Regions from separate parts of the Porticoccus litoralis genome, predicted to be linked through region 1. Evidence: predicted binding sites of a transcription regulator. Region 1 holds the regulator's gene; each other region holds the start of a gene.

Region 1 (3,283 bases):
CCATTAATACAGTTTTGGCGGGCTCTTTGTTGATGGGAGCAACAGCGGCCATGGCTTATGAGCCGGGCGATTTTATTGTGCGTGCTGGTGCAGCTAACGTTGATCCAAATGATGATAGCGATGCTCTCAAGCTTGACGGTGCAACATTACCTGGCACAGAGGTTGAAGTTGATGATGATACTCAGCTGGGTATTACCTTCACTTATATGCTTACCGATCATTTGGGTCTTGGCCTCTTGGCGGCTACCCCCTTTGAGCACGACATCAAAGCTGACCTCACAGGCATAGGTGCCGGCAAAGTGGATGCGGGCTCAACTAAGCACCTGCCACCAACATTGACCCTGCAGTACTTCCCGATGGCGTCTGATTCTAAATTCCAGCCCTACATCGGTGCCGGTATCAACTACACCAATTTCTTTGATGAAGAAGTGGATAGTGAACTCGAAACTCTTTTGGGCCACGGAAGCATGGAATTGGATGCTTCCTGGGGGTTAGCTTTCCAAGCAGGTATGGATTATATGATTAATGAACATTGGTTGATTAACGCCAGTGTTTGGTATCTTGATATCGATACTGATGCCAAAATCGATACTGCTGCTGGTGTAGTTAAGACCGAGGTGGATATCGATCCTTGGGTTTATATGATTGGTGTTGGTTACAAATTTTAAGTCAGTCTTGTAGACAAAAAAAGCCGGGCAGATGCCCGGCTTTTTTGTTGAAGTATTCAGTTGGCAAGCTGCCTCAGTTTTTCCAGATCAAGTACTTCAATTTCTTTCTTGTCCACCAGTAGCATGTCCTGTTTCTGGAAACGGCCAAACACCCGGCTAACCGTTTCGACGGTCAGGCCAAGGTAGTTACCGATGTCCGCTCGCGACATAGGGAGACGGAAGCGTGTAGGGGATAGCTTGCGACGCAGATTGCGGTTGGAAATACTAATCAACAGCGTTGCCACACGCTCTTCGGCGCTGTTTTTGCTGAGCAGGGTGATCAGGTGCTGGTCGTTGGTGATTTCCATGCTCATTAGTTGGAAAAAATGTCGTTGCAGGGTAGGAATGGCGATACTCAACTCTTGCAGCCGATTAAAGGGAATCTCACAGACAGATGATGTTTCCATGGCGGTGGCAGAGTTGGTATAGCGATTTTGACCGATGCCGTCCATACCGAAAATTTCACCAGGAAGATGGAAGCCGGTGACTTGTTCAACACCATCATTGCTAACGGTATAGCTTTTGATAGAGCCGCTGCGCACTGCATAAACAGAGCGGAACTCTTCGCCAGCCCTGTATATGTGATTGTCGCGTTGAAGTGGACGGCCGCGCTGAACAATTTCATCGAGGCGCTCTACTTCCTTTGCTTGAAGGGCTAATGGCAAACAGAGAGCATTCATGCGGCAATCGCCACAATTTACTTCACTATTGTGTGGGCACTTTGCATCCATGGAAATGATCACGTGTGGTATTAGCCAGGGATTATATAGCTGATTACCCTATAGGTCATCTGGATGAAAGTTTGAGGGGTTGTCTCAGAGGCTCTGTAGTTCCTGGCAGAATTGTGTCAGATGGTTCAGGCCGTTTTCCGCCAGTATCAGGGCATTTTTATGCCGGTTTAACCAAGCCAGTTTCTCCGCTTTTGCTATTACCTCGTGGATGTTTTCAGAAATCCTGGCTGTAGCCGTGATGGATTGTTCGGGCAGACAGTGATAGCAAAGGAGCTGGTCAACCAGTTTCCAAGCTAGGGTCTTTTCATGGCCTTCAGCGTAGGAGGCGCTGAAACTGATGGGGAGCTGATTGTTGCGAATGGCATCGCGGTATTGGTGTGATGACAAGTGGTTCTGATAATAACCACTACCCAGTTTTCCTAAAGCATCAACCCCGACACCCAGCCAGTCGCCCAATTGACGTTGGCATAAACCCCAAGGTGTATATTGCAGGTCTGATTGTTTCTTAAGCGATAACAGCATGTGATCAGCAGGAACAAAAAAACGGTCCCCCAATAGGTGATATCCCTGAACACTGAAATGATCTGCAAGTGATGCCAGTGTTACAGAACCGTCCATCTCATCGAGGCCCTGTATTTCAATCATGCGTGGAAGATGGGTTATCAGCGTATCGAGCCAGCAGATGAGAGTATCCGGGTCAGTATTTGCGATATCGATTCGGTAACGACACTCCTGGAAATCATATTCATCGATGAGTGACAGAATCTGTGAGATTTTCTGCTTTTTGGGTGGCAGGGATGTATTCAGGGAAAAGGTCAGATGGTTGAAACGCAGACCCTTCATCAAGGCAAGATTGCCCGGAGTAATATCGCTTGGCTGGCACTCAAACCCATATTCTTCTGAGCCGCCTGGCTCTCTGGAAAAAAGCTGGTGAGTATAAAAAGCCAGTTCGGCTAGTTCGCCAGCTTTCATGGTCAACAGCGGTTTGCCGCGAAACCATATTTTTGTCAGACGTCGATGCTGGAAATGTTTTGCGTAAAAACCAATCTCACGAGTGAGCAAGTCGACATAGTCAGGATAGGGCTCATTGGGGAAAAATAGATTCAGGGCAATAGGGCTGGCAAAGGGGTGGTCATCAAACAACTTTCCTTGGGCGCAGGTAAGCAATGGCTTAAATACCTCTGCTTCCATTGGCGAGTGAGCGTGGAAGGCGCCAGTTGAGTTTTCATTGCTGTACATGTTCCCTTGCCCGTGATGTTTCTGCGGGGATTGGGTAACACTAACCCCAGCTCGCGGATTGACAGTTGATATGCGTCAAACCGGTGTGGAATTTCAGCCCTGGCTAATTCGGCAGGTGCCAGTTTTTTATACAAGCCTGTCTTCAGGGAAATAGGCAAAGCGTCATTAATTGGATGAAAATGGAAGCGTTGCTCCTTTCCATAATTGCTTAAGACGAACATCGCGACCACAGCCATTCCTGTAGTAGTGGTATTTCAGCGGGTTCTTCATGTAGTAATCCTGATGGTAACTTTCCGCAGGGAAAAACGTTTTCACGGGTAGTATTCGGGTAACGATGTCCTTGTTGAACAGGTAGCTATCGGTCAGTGCCTGTTTGGATGCTCTTGCGGCCTTTTCTTGCGCTTCGTTGAGATAAAAGATAGCGCTTAAATACTGGCTGCCGCGGTCACAGAACTGACCTTTGCTATTCAGCGGATCAATATTCGTCCAGAAGGTTACCAATAACTGCTGGTAAGTGATCATTTCTGGATCGTAAGTGACTTCTACTGCTTCAAAATGGCCGCTTTGACCGGAGGATACTTCACGGTAGGTGGGGTTTTCCTTGCT
Region 2 (3,283 bases), on a different contig from region 1:
AGCCATCGTCAGCCAGCAGTTGCAGACCGGCATACAACGTGGTGCTTTTGCCCGAACCGGTAGGCCCTACAACGAGTACCAGACCGGCTGGGTTTCGCAGCAGGCGTTTGTAGTGACTGGCCACTTGGGAAGAGAGACCGAGTTTGTCGATACTGATCAGGTTGGAATTCTGTGGCAACAGCCGAATGACAACGTGTTCGGCGTGCAGTGAGGGCTGAACCTGAATCCGCAGATCGAACAGCGAATCCCCAACCCGCAACCGCGAACGGCCACCCTGGGGTAGTCGGCGCTCGGCAATGTTTAGCTCTGCCCGTAGTTTGATGACGTTGACGAGTCCGCGCAGTTCCGCAGGGCTGATATCGTAGTGAGGCAGGTCGTGCAGCTCCCCATCCACCCGCAGGCGGATGCGCACGTGTTTCTGGTATTGCTCGATATGCAGGTCGCTGGCCCGTTCGGCCACGGCATCCAGCAGTAGCGCCTCAAACAGTGAGACCAGGTGTGCGCCGACTTCGGGTTTGTATTTGCCTAGCAGATCCTGATCAGCGTCGCTCAGGGCTTTTTCTTCATAGGCGGGCAGGCTTGATGTGTGTGCCTGGACACAGAGGTCCGTGGCCGACCAGAGGCGGCGGAAATCCGTTGGTGTTACCAGTAACTTTTCCAGTTTATGGCGGGGAAACACCCGTTGGATTTCTTCCAGTGAGGCCTCAGGATCACTGGTTGCAACCCTCAGGGTGCCGTGATCCGTATACAGTGGAATCAGCCGGTGATGATCCAGAAATGCCTGTGAGAAGCTGTTGAATATTTTCGGGTCAAGGCGTCGCAGGAGAATATCCACATTGGCCAGCTCCAGGTTGTAGCGCTTGGCCATGGAGCGGTAGAGGGCGATGTCATCGAGATTGGCGAGCTCCCGTACCTCGTCAATGATTAGCGTTTTGTTGGCCTTGGCCCGATCCCGTGCCCTGTTGAGAATGTCTTTGTTGACGATGCCAAGTTCAATCAGGCTTTGCTCATCTTTTTGAGAAAAATTAATACTGCCGTGCTCACAGCGCGTTACCTGACCGTGTTCATCCAGAGTATAGATCACCAGCCTTAGGAGTATCGATGCCGTATGTTCTACACAGACCAGTTGACCGCCTGGAGCCAGTTGGTCGAGCAGGGTGGTGAGCTTGGTAATTTTGGGTGTGGTCACCACGATAATATCGAAGGGTGCAAACTCTGCCGCGCCTTCCTGGCCATCGCCGTTGATAATGCTGACATTGTCGAGGTGGAGTTGCTCGAGTCTCACTTTGGCGATATCGGCAATCTCGGGGTCTTTTTCCATGCCAATCACCTGGGTGGCGATTTTTGATAACACCGCACAGGCATAACCTAATCCTGCACCGACATGAAGGATTTTGGGGTTAACGGGAAACGACAGGATGCCCAACATCTGTCGGAGGGCTTTTTCGGAAGGAATACTGTGCCCGGCGACGAGCTGTTGGTCTTCACAGCGAATAAAGTGCTGCCGGTTAGTGTTGTCGAAAGCGGACTGCAATCGAGGATCAATGCGGTGGCTGGGTTGGGTGTTTGTTTGGCTGCTGTGTATTTTCATCCGGCTACGGTCGTTTTGCCCTTAATTCTTTTAGTGTAGGTATGAGTCATCCCCACTCGACTTGCTCTGGCTCAATCAAACGGGTTTTTAGTGAGAGGTTCAAGCCTGCTGAGTCAGTATTGTTTATCAATGCTTGTTATGGGTTGGACTAAGTAACACCTGACAGCTCGGTTGGGAGAGTTTCGTTGATACGCAATGGTGTCTCTCCTCCATCTTCTTAACAGGCCTCAAGGCGGGACTTGATGGCGGGGTATAGCAGGGGAGCCACATTAATCCGGTTTGTGACATGCGGGATGGTATTGCAGGTCACCAACTTCTTTAGTCCAGCTTGCAGCAATGTGCTGTCCACCCTGTCGGCAAAAATGCCGTGTACCGCTGCGCAATCCACACGCTTTATACCACCCTGCTGCAGGGCTGCGAGGCATTGCAGAATGGTCTGCCCGCTGGATATGACATCGTCGATGATGACCGCAGTTAATCCCAGGTAGGGGCTGAGGTCGGGCAGCTGTATCTCGACATCTCGGTCGCCATGCCGTTGCTTTGCTCCGATCACATAGGGATGTCCACTATCTGTGGCCACCTGGGCGACCCACTGTTCACTTTCGGCATCAGGACCAACCAGCAAGCATTGCTGCTGGTGACGTAACCAGTCGGCCAGGGCGTGAGCGCCTTCGACCCGCTGGCACGGCACTGTGTAGATCGCCTCGAGGTTGTGATAGCGATGCAGGTGCGGGTCCACTGTGACCAACCAGTCCATATGTCGGGACAATATCTCTGCGAAGGTTCGGGAGGTGAGGGCCTCTCCGTCGTTAAAGCGGCGATCCTGCCGCATATAGCAAAGGTAGGGGGCCACCAACCCTACGGAGCGTGCCCCCAACTCTTTCAGGGTATTTAAAAGAAAGATCAATGGCAGGAACTTGTCGTTGGGATGTGCCAGATTAGCGACTACGATGCAGTCCTTTCCGGCCACTTCCGTGGTTACACGCAGGTAAGTTTCACCATCTGGGAACTGGCGGGTGTCCAGGCAGCCGATCAAGCCCTGTAGCCGGTCGCACAAGGGTGGCATCAGGGGGTGCTGATCCAGGGAAAACAGAATGGGCGAGGTGATGGATGAGTGGCTCATGATGTTTCATCGATGGTAAAGATGGGGCCATTATCGTGATAGAACTCCATGGCGTAATCCCGTTGCCCCTTACTTTCACTTAGAAGTGTGAACAGCGGTTGACCGGCTTGAACTTCACTGCCGACATTGACAGCCAGTCGCAGTCCGGCGGCTGGATGAAAGGGTGCGCCCGCCAATTTTGCCAGCCGGGCCAGGCGCCGGTTGTCGATGGCAGTGACCACACCACTGCGGTCTGCCGGTTCGTCGTGCTGGTAGTGAGCTGTCGGCAGAACCTTGCTCCAGCCTTGGGCGCGGACGATTCGCTGGAACTGTTTCCATGCCTCACCATTTTCCAGCAGTTGTTGTGCCTGTTTCAGGCAGTCCTGCAGGCCATTCCCCAAGGCCATATCAAGTAGGTGTGCGGATAACATCAATGAACGCTGGCGCAAATCCTGTGGTGCTTCGGACAAATTCTGGAGTACAGAAAGAATATCCCGCGCTTCCTCCACTGGGCCAATGCCGTAACCCACCGGACGGCTGCCGTCCGTAATCACACACCGGGTGACCAGACCGCAGGCTGTACCCACTTC
Region 3 (3,283 bases), 470 kb from region 1:
TCGGGAAAACCGCAAATCATTCAGGAAACAAGCCCATCGCTAAAACCTGATTTTGACCCATTCCAAGAAATTTACGGCGAAAGCCCCTCGTTCAAATCGAGCGCTAATAAGGCCCGCAAAGCAGCATCAACACCTTTACCTGTTTTGATACTCGGAGATACCGGAGTTGGCAAAGAAGTGTTTGCCAAAGCCATTCACGACAGTAGCCATTATTCGGAAGGGCCATTTATTGACCTGAACTGCAGCTCCTTCTCCAAAGACATTCTAAACAGCGAACTATTCGGTCATGTAGAGGGCGCATTTACGGGGGCGAAAAAGGGCGGCCTGATCGGCAAAATAGAGGCTGCTAATGGGGGCACTCTATTTCTTGATGAGATAGGTGAAATGCCCTTGGAAATACAACCTGTTTTTCTTCGCGTCCTGCAAGAGAAAAAAATCTACCGAGTCGGGGATGTCAAACCCATTCCCGTTGACTTCCGACTTATTGCCGCCACAAACCGAGATCTTAAGGCTGCTGTAAATGAGGGACTGTTTCGCAAGGACCTCTATTTCCGCCTCTCTACGGTGACCATCAGCCTTGACCCGCTATCTGGCAGAAAAGAGGACATTGAAGGCATCGCCCAGTCGGTGCTGGACCGCTTAAACAAAGAGAACCCAGACCAAATTACCGCTAAACGTTTTTCTCCCGCCCTGCTAAATGCCCTCAAAACCAGGGAATGGCCAGGCAACATTCGCGAACTGGTGAATGTCGTTGAGTGTATGTGTTTTATGTCCCAGAGCGAGACGCTCACCATCGATGACTTGCCGGATGGCTATCGCCCAGGAGAAGTCAGCATTCATTCAGAGTTTGCCGCTGGCCCAGCCAGCATACCCCAAGGCAATCTTGACGTGGTTGAGAAAAACACCATTGAGGCTGCGGTCAAGCAATCGAGTGGCAATATGACGCAAGCTGCAAAGCACCTCGGCATTGCCAAAAGCACCCTATATCAAAAGATGAAAAAATACGGGATCAAGAAACCGTAACAAGCTCTCTAGCAGTTGGCCTTAAGCAAAACCCCCTAATTCGAGGGGGTTTTTTGTAGCTTCAAGTGTTTACCTACATACCTGCTGCCGACCAGAACTGCTGCATTCCGGTCACCCCAACAAGGCCTTAGTACATATGTTGGCCACCATTTATTGACAGGGTTGAACCCGTAATAAATCCGCCCTCATCCGACACCAGGAATAGAATGCCCCGAGCAATATCATGGGCTGTCCCCAAACGACCCACCGGTATTCTGGCAACAATTTTCTCCAGAACATCCGCAGGAACATTTCTCACCATATCGGTATCAACGTAGCCTGGAGCTACCGCGTTAACGGTCACACCATACGCAGCACTTTCCAAAGCCAGGGCTTTTGTAAAACCGTGAATGCCCGACTTTGCAGCTGCATAGTTGACCTGTCCGTATTGACCAGCCTGACCATTGAGGGAGCCAACGTTAACAATTCGTCCGAACTTGCGCTCCCTCATACCATCAATCACACCACGACACATATTGAAGCAAGAGCCCAGGTTGGTATCCAGAACTGCCTGCCACATTTCATGGGTCATCTTGTGCATGGTGCGGTCACGGGTAATACCCGCATTGTTAACCAACACCGATACAGGACCAGCATCACGTTCAATCTGCGCAATTCCTTCCTGACATGCATCAAAGTCCGACACGTCAAACTTATAAACAGGAATTCCCGTTCGCTCTGAAAATTCCCGGGCACGCTCATCGTTACCACCGTAGTTGGATACCGTTTCATAACCGGCTTCTTTCAACTCGACAGCAATTGATTCACCAATACCTCTTGTTCCCCCAGTTACTAATGCCACTTTAGACATGCTACATCTCCTGCTTTATGGGACTGCAAAATAACTCTTTTTACATCTTTAACTACTGACACTGATCAAGCAGTGAATTTTTTATAGGCAGACCGCACCACTACTGCCAAGACTTATAGAATAGAAATGATTTTCGATTAAATGAATGCGACTTTTAGCGAACATACATCATCTATAAGGGCTATTAGACAATTAATAAACCAGCAGAAAACAAAATACAAACACAAATCCAACTTTCGGTAGAAAGGAGAAAGGAGAAAGGAGAAAGGAGAAAGGAGAAAGGAGAAAGGCTGCCGGAACACCACGGCCATTGCCATGGCATTCCGACAGGGGGGTAAAACCCATCACTGCATACGGCGCATTACCGTGACACAGTTGGTAACACCGGAACCACCTATATTCACAGTCATGGCGACTTCGGGGTTTCCTTTGTGAGCAACACCGATAGGCTCACCTATCAGTTGCTTGTATGCCAAGGCATGCATGGAGGCACCTGTTGCACCAACCGGGTGACCTTTGGATTTCAGCCCGCCAGACAGGTTGATCGGACAGTCACCATCAGGGTCATATTTTCCAGCCATGAAGTCATAGCCGGCGCGCCCGGGGGCTGACAAGCCAATGGCTTCCGTACAGAGAATCTGGTTGACCGTGAAACAATCATGTACTTCTGCCAGGTCAATATCGTTAACACCAGCTCCCGCTTCTTCCAACGCCAGCTTCACAGCGTGACGTGTAGCCTGCAACTCATGCAAGCGCCCCGCCCTGGCTGAAAGCGTCATACGATCAGTCACATGACCAATACCAGACAGCTCTACGGCATGTTTGAAATTGGCTTTCGCATTATCAGTGGAAGTCAACACAACTGCTGCGGCGCCATCAGTGATCAGAGAGCAATCATGCAAACGCAGAGGTGGAGCAATCATAGGGTTGCTGCCTTTACCTGACTCCGGCAAATTGAGAATAGCCTCTGCCGTCACCAACTGATTCCTGTCCGGGATACTGCCCGGGCCGAAATGGGCCAGCGGGTTTTGAATACCATTGCGATAGTTCAGCGCCGAAACATGGGCCAGCATGATGCGCAACTGCTCATCCGTCAGCTCATTATTGGCTTGATAGGCTTTACCCAATTCGGCAAACAGCCCCGGAAAAGTCATGCCCTTGGCACCTTCATCAGGCCAGTAAGAGCAACAGGCCAAAGCATGAGTTACCCCAGCCGTATCCAGTGTATTCATCTTTTCAACACCGATAGCCAATACGTTTTTAAAACGGCCTGAGGCTACGGCATAGGCCGCGTTATAGATGGCCAGCGAGGAAGTCGCACAGGCACCTTCGGTGCGGGTAGTTGGTTTTAACAGCAGCCCCTGTGGATCAATCTCCAACGCCAGGGGGCCAACATGCTCCTGATTGACG

The links. The regulator FNR, encoded in region 1, switches genes on or off when oxygen is low (the NO sensors DNR and NnrR bind a similar motif). The targets are predictions, from matches to a motif close to TTGATNNNNATCAA.
Region 2: a site for FNR is predicted at 1,653-1,666, ahead of Q8A57_RS08485 (ATPase, T2SS/T4P/T4SS family). Genes of this name have one in related genera too.
Region 3: a site for FNR is predicted at 1,929-1,942, ahead of phbB (acetoacetyl-CoA reductase). Genes of this name have one in related genera too.

What each region holds. Positions count from the first base shown of each region.
Region 1 covers NZ_JAUUUU010000001.1:95,432-98,714, reverse strand. The annotation lists gene Q8A57_RS00470 (OmpW/AlkL family protein) at 1-668, shown strand, start outside; gene fnr (fumarate/nitrate reduction transcriptional regulator Fnr) at 725-1,438, opposite strand; gene Q8A57_RS00460 (hypothetical protein) at 1,523-2,677, opposite strand; gene msrA (peptide-methionine (S)-S-oxide reductase MsrA) at 2,843-3,283, opposite strand, start outside.
Region 2 covers NZ_JAUUUU010000004.1:55,219-58,501, forward strand. The annotation lists gene Q8A57_RS08485 (ATPase, T2SS/T4P/T4SS family) at 1-1,591, opposite strand, end outside; gene Q8A57_RS08490 (ribose-phosphate diphosphokinase) at 1,809-2,714, opposite strand; gene Q8A57_RS08495 (thymidine phosphorylase family protein) at 2,711-3,283, opposite strand, start outside.
Region 3 covers NZ_JAUUUU010000001.1:563,432-566,714, forward strand. The annotation lists gene Q8A57_RS02845 (sigma-54-dependent Fis family transcriptional regulator) at 1-1,023, shown strand, start outside; gene phbB (acetoacetyl-CoA reductase) at 1,151-1,873, opposite strand; gene Q8A57_RS02855 (thiolase C-terminal domain-containing protein) at 2,218-3,283, opposite strand, start outside.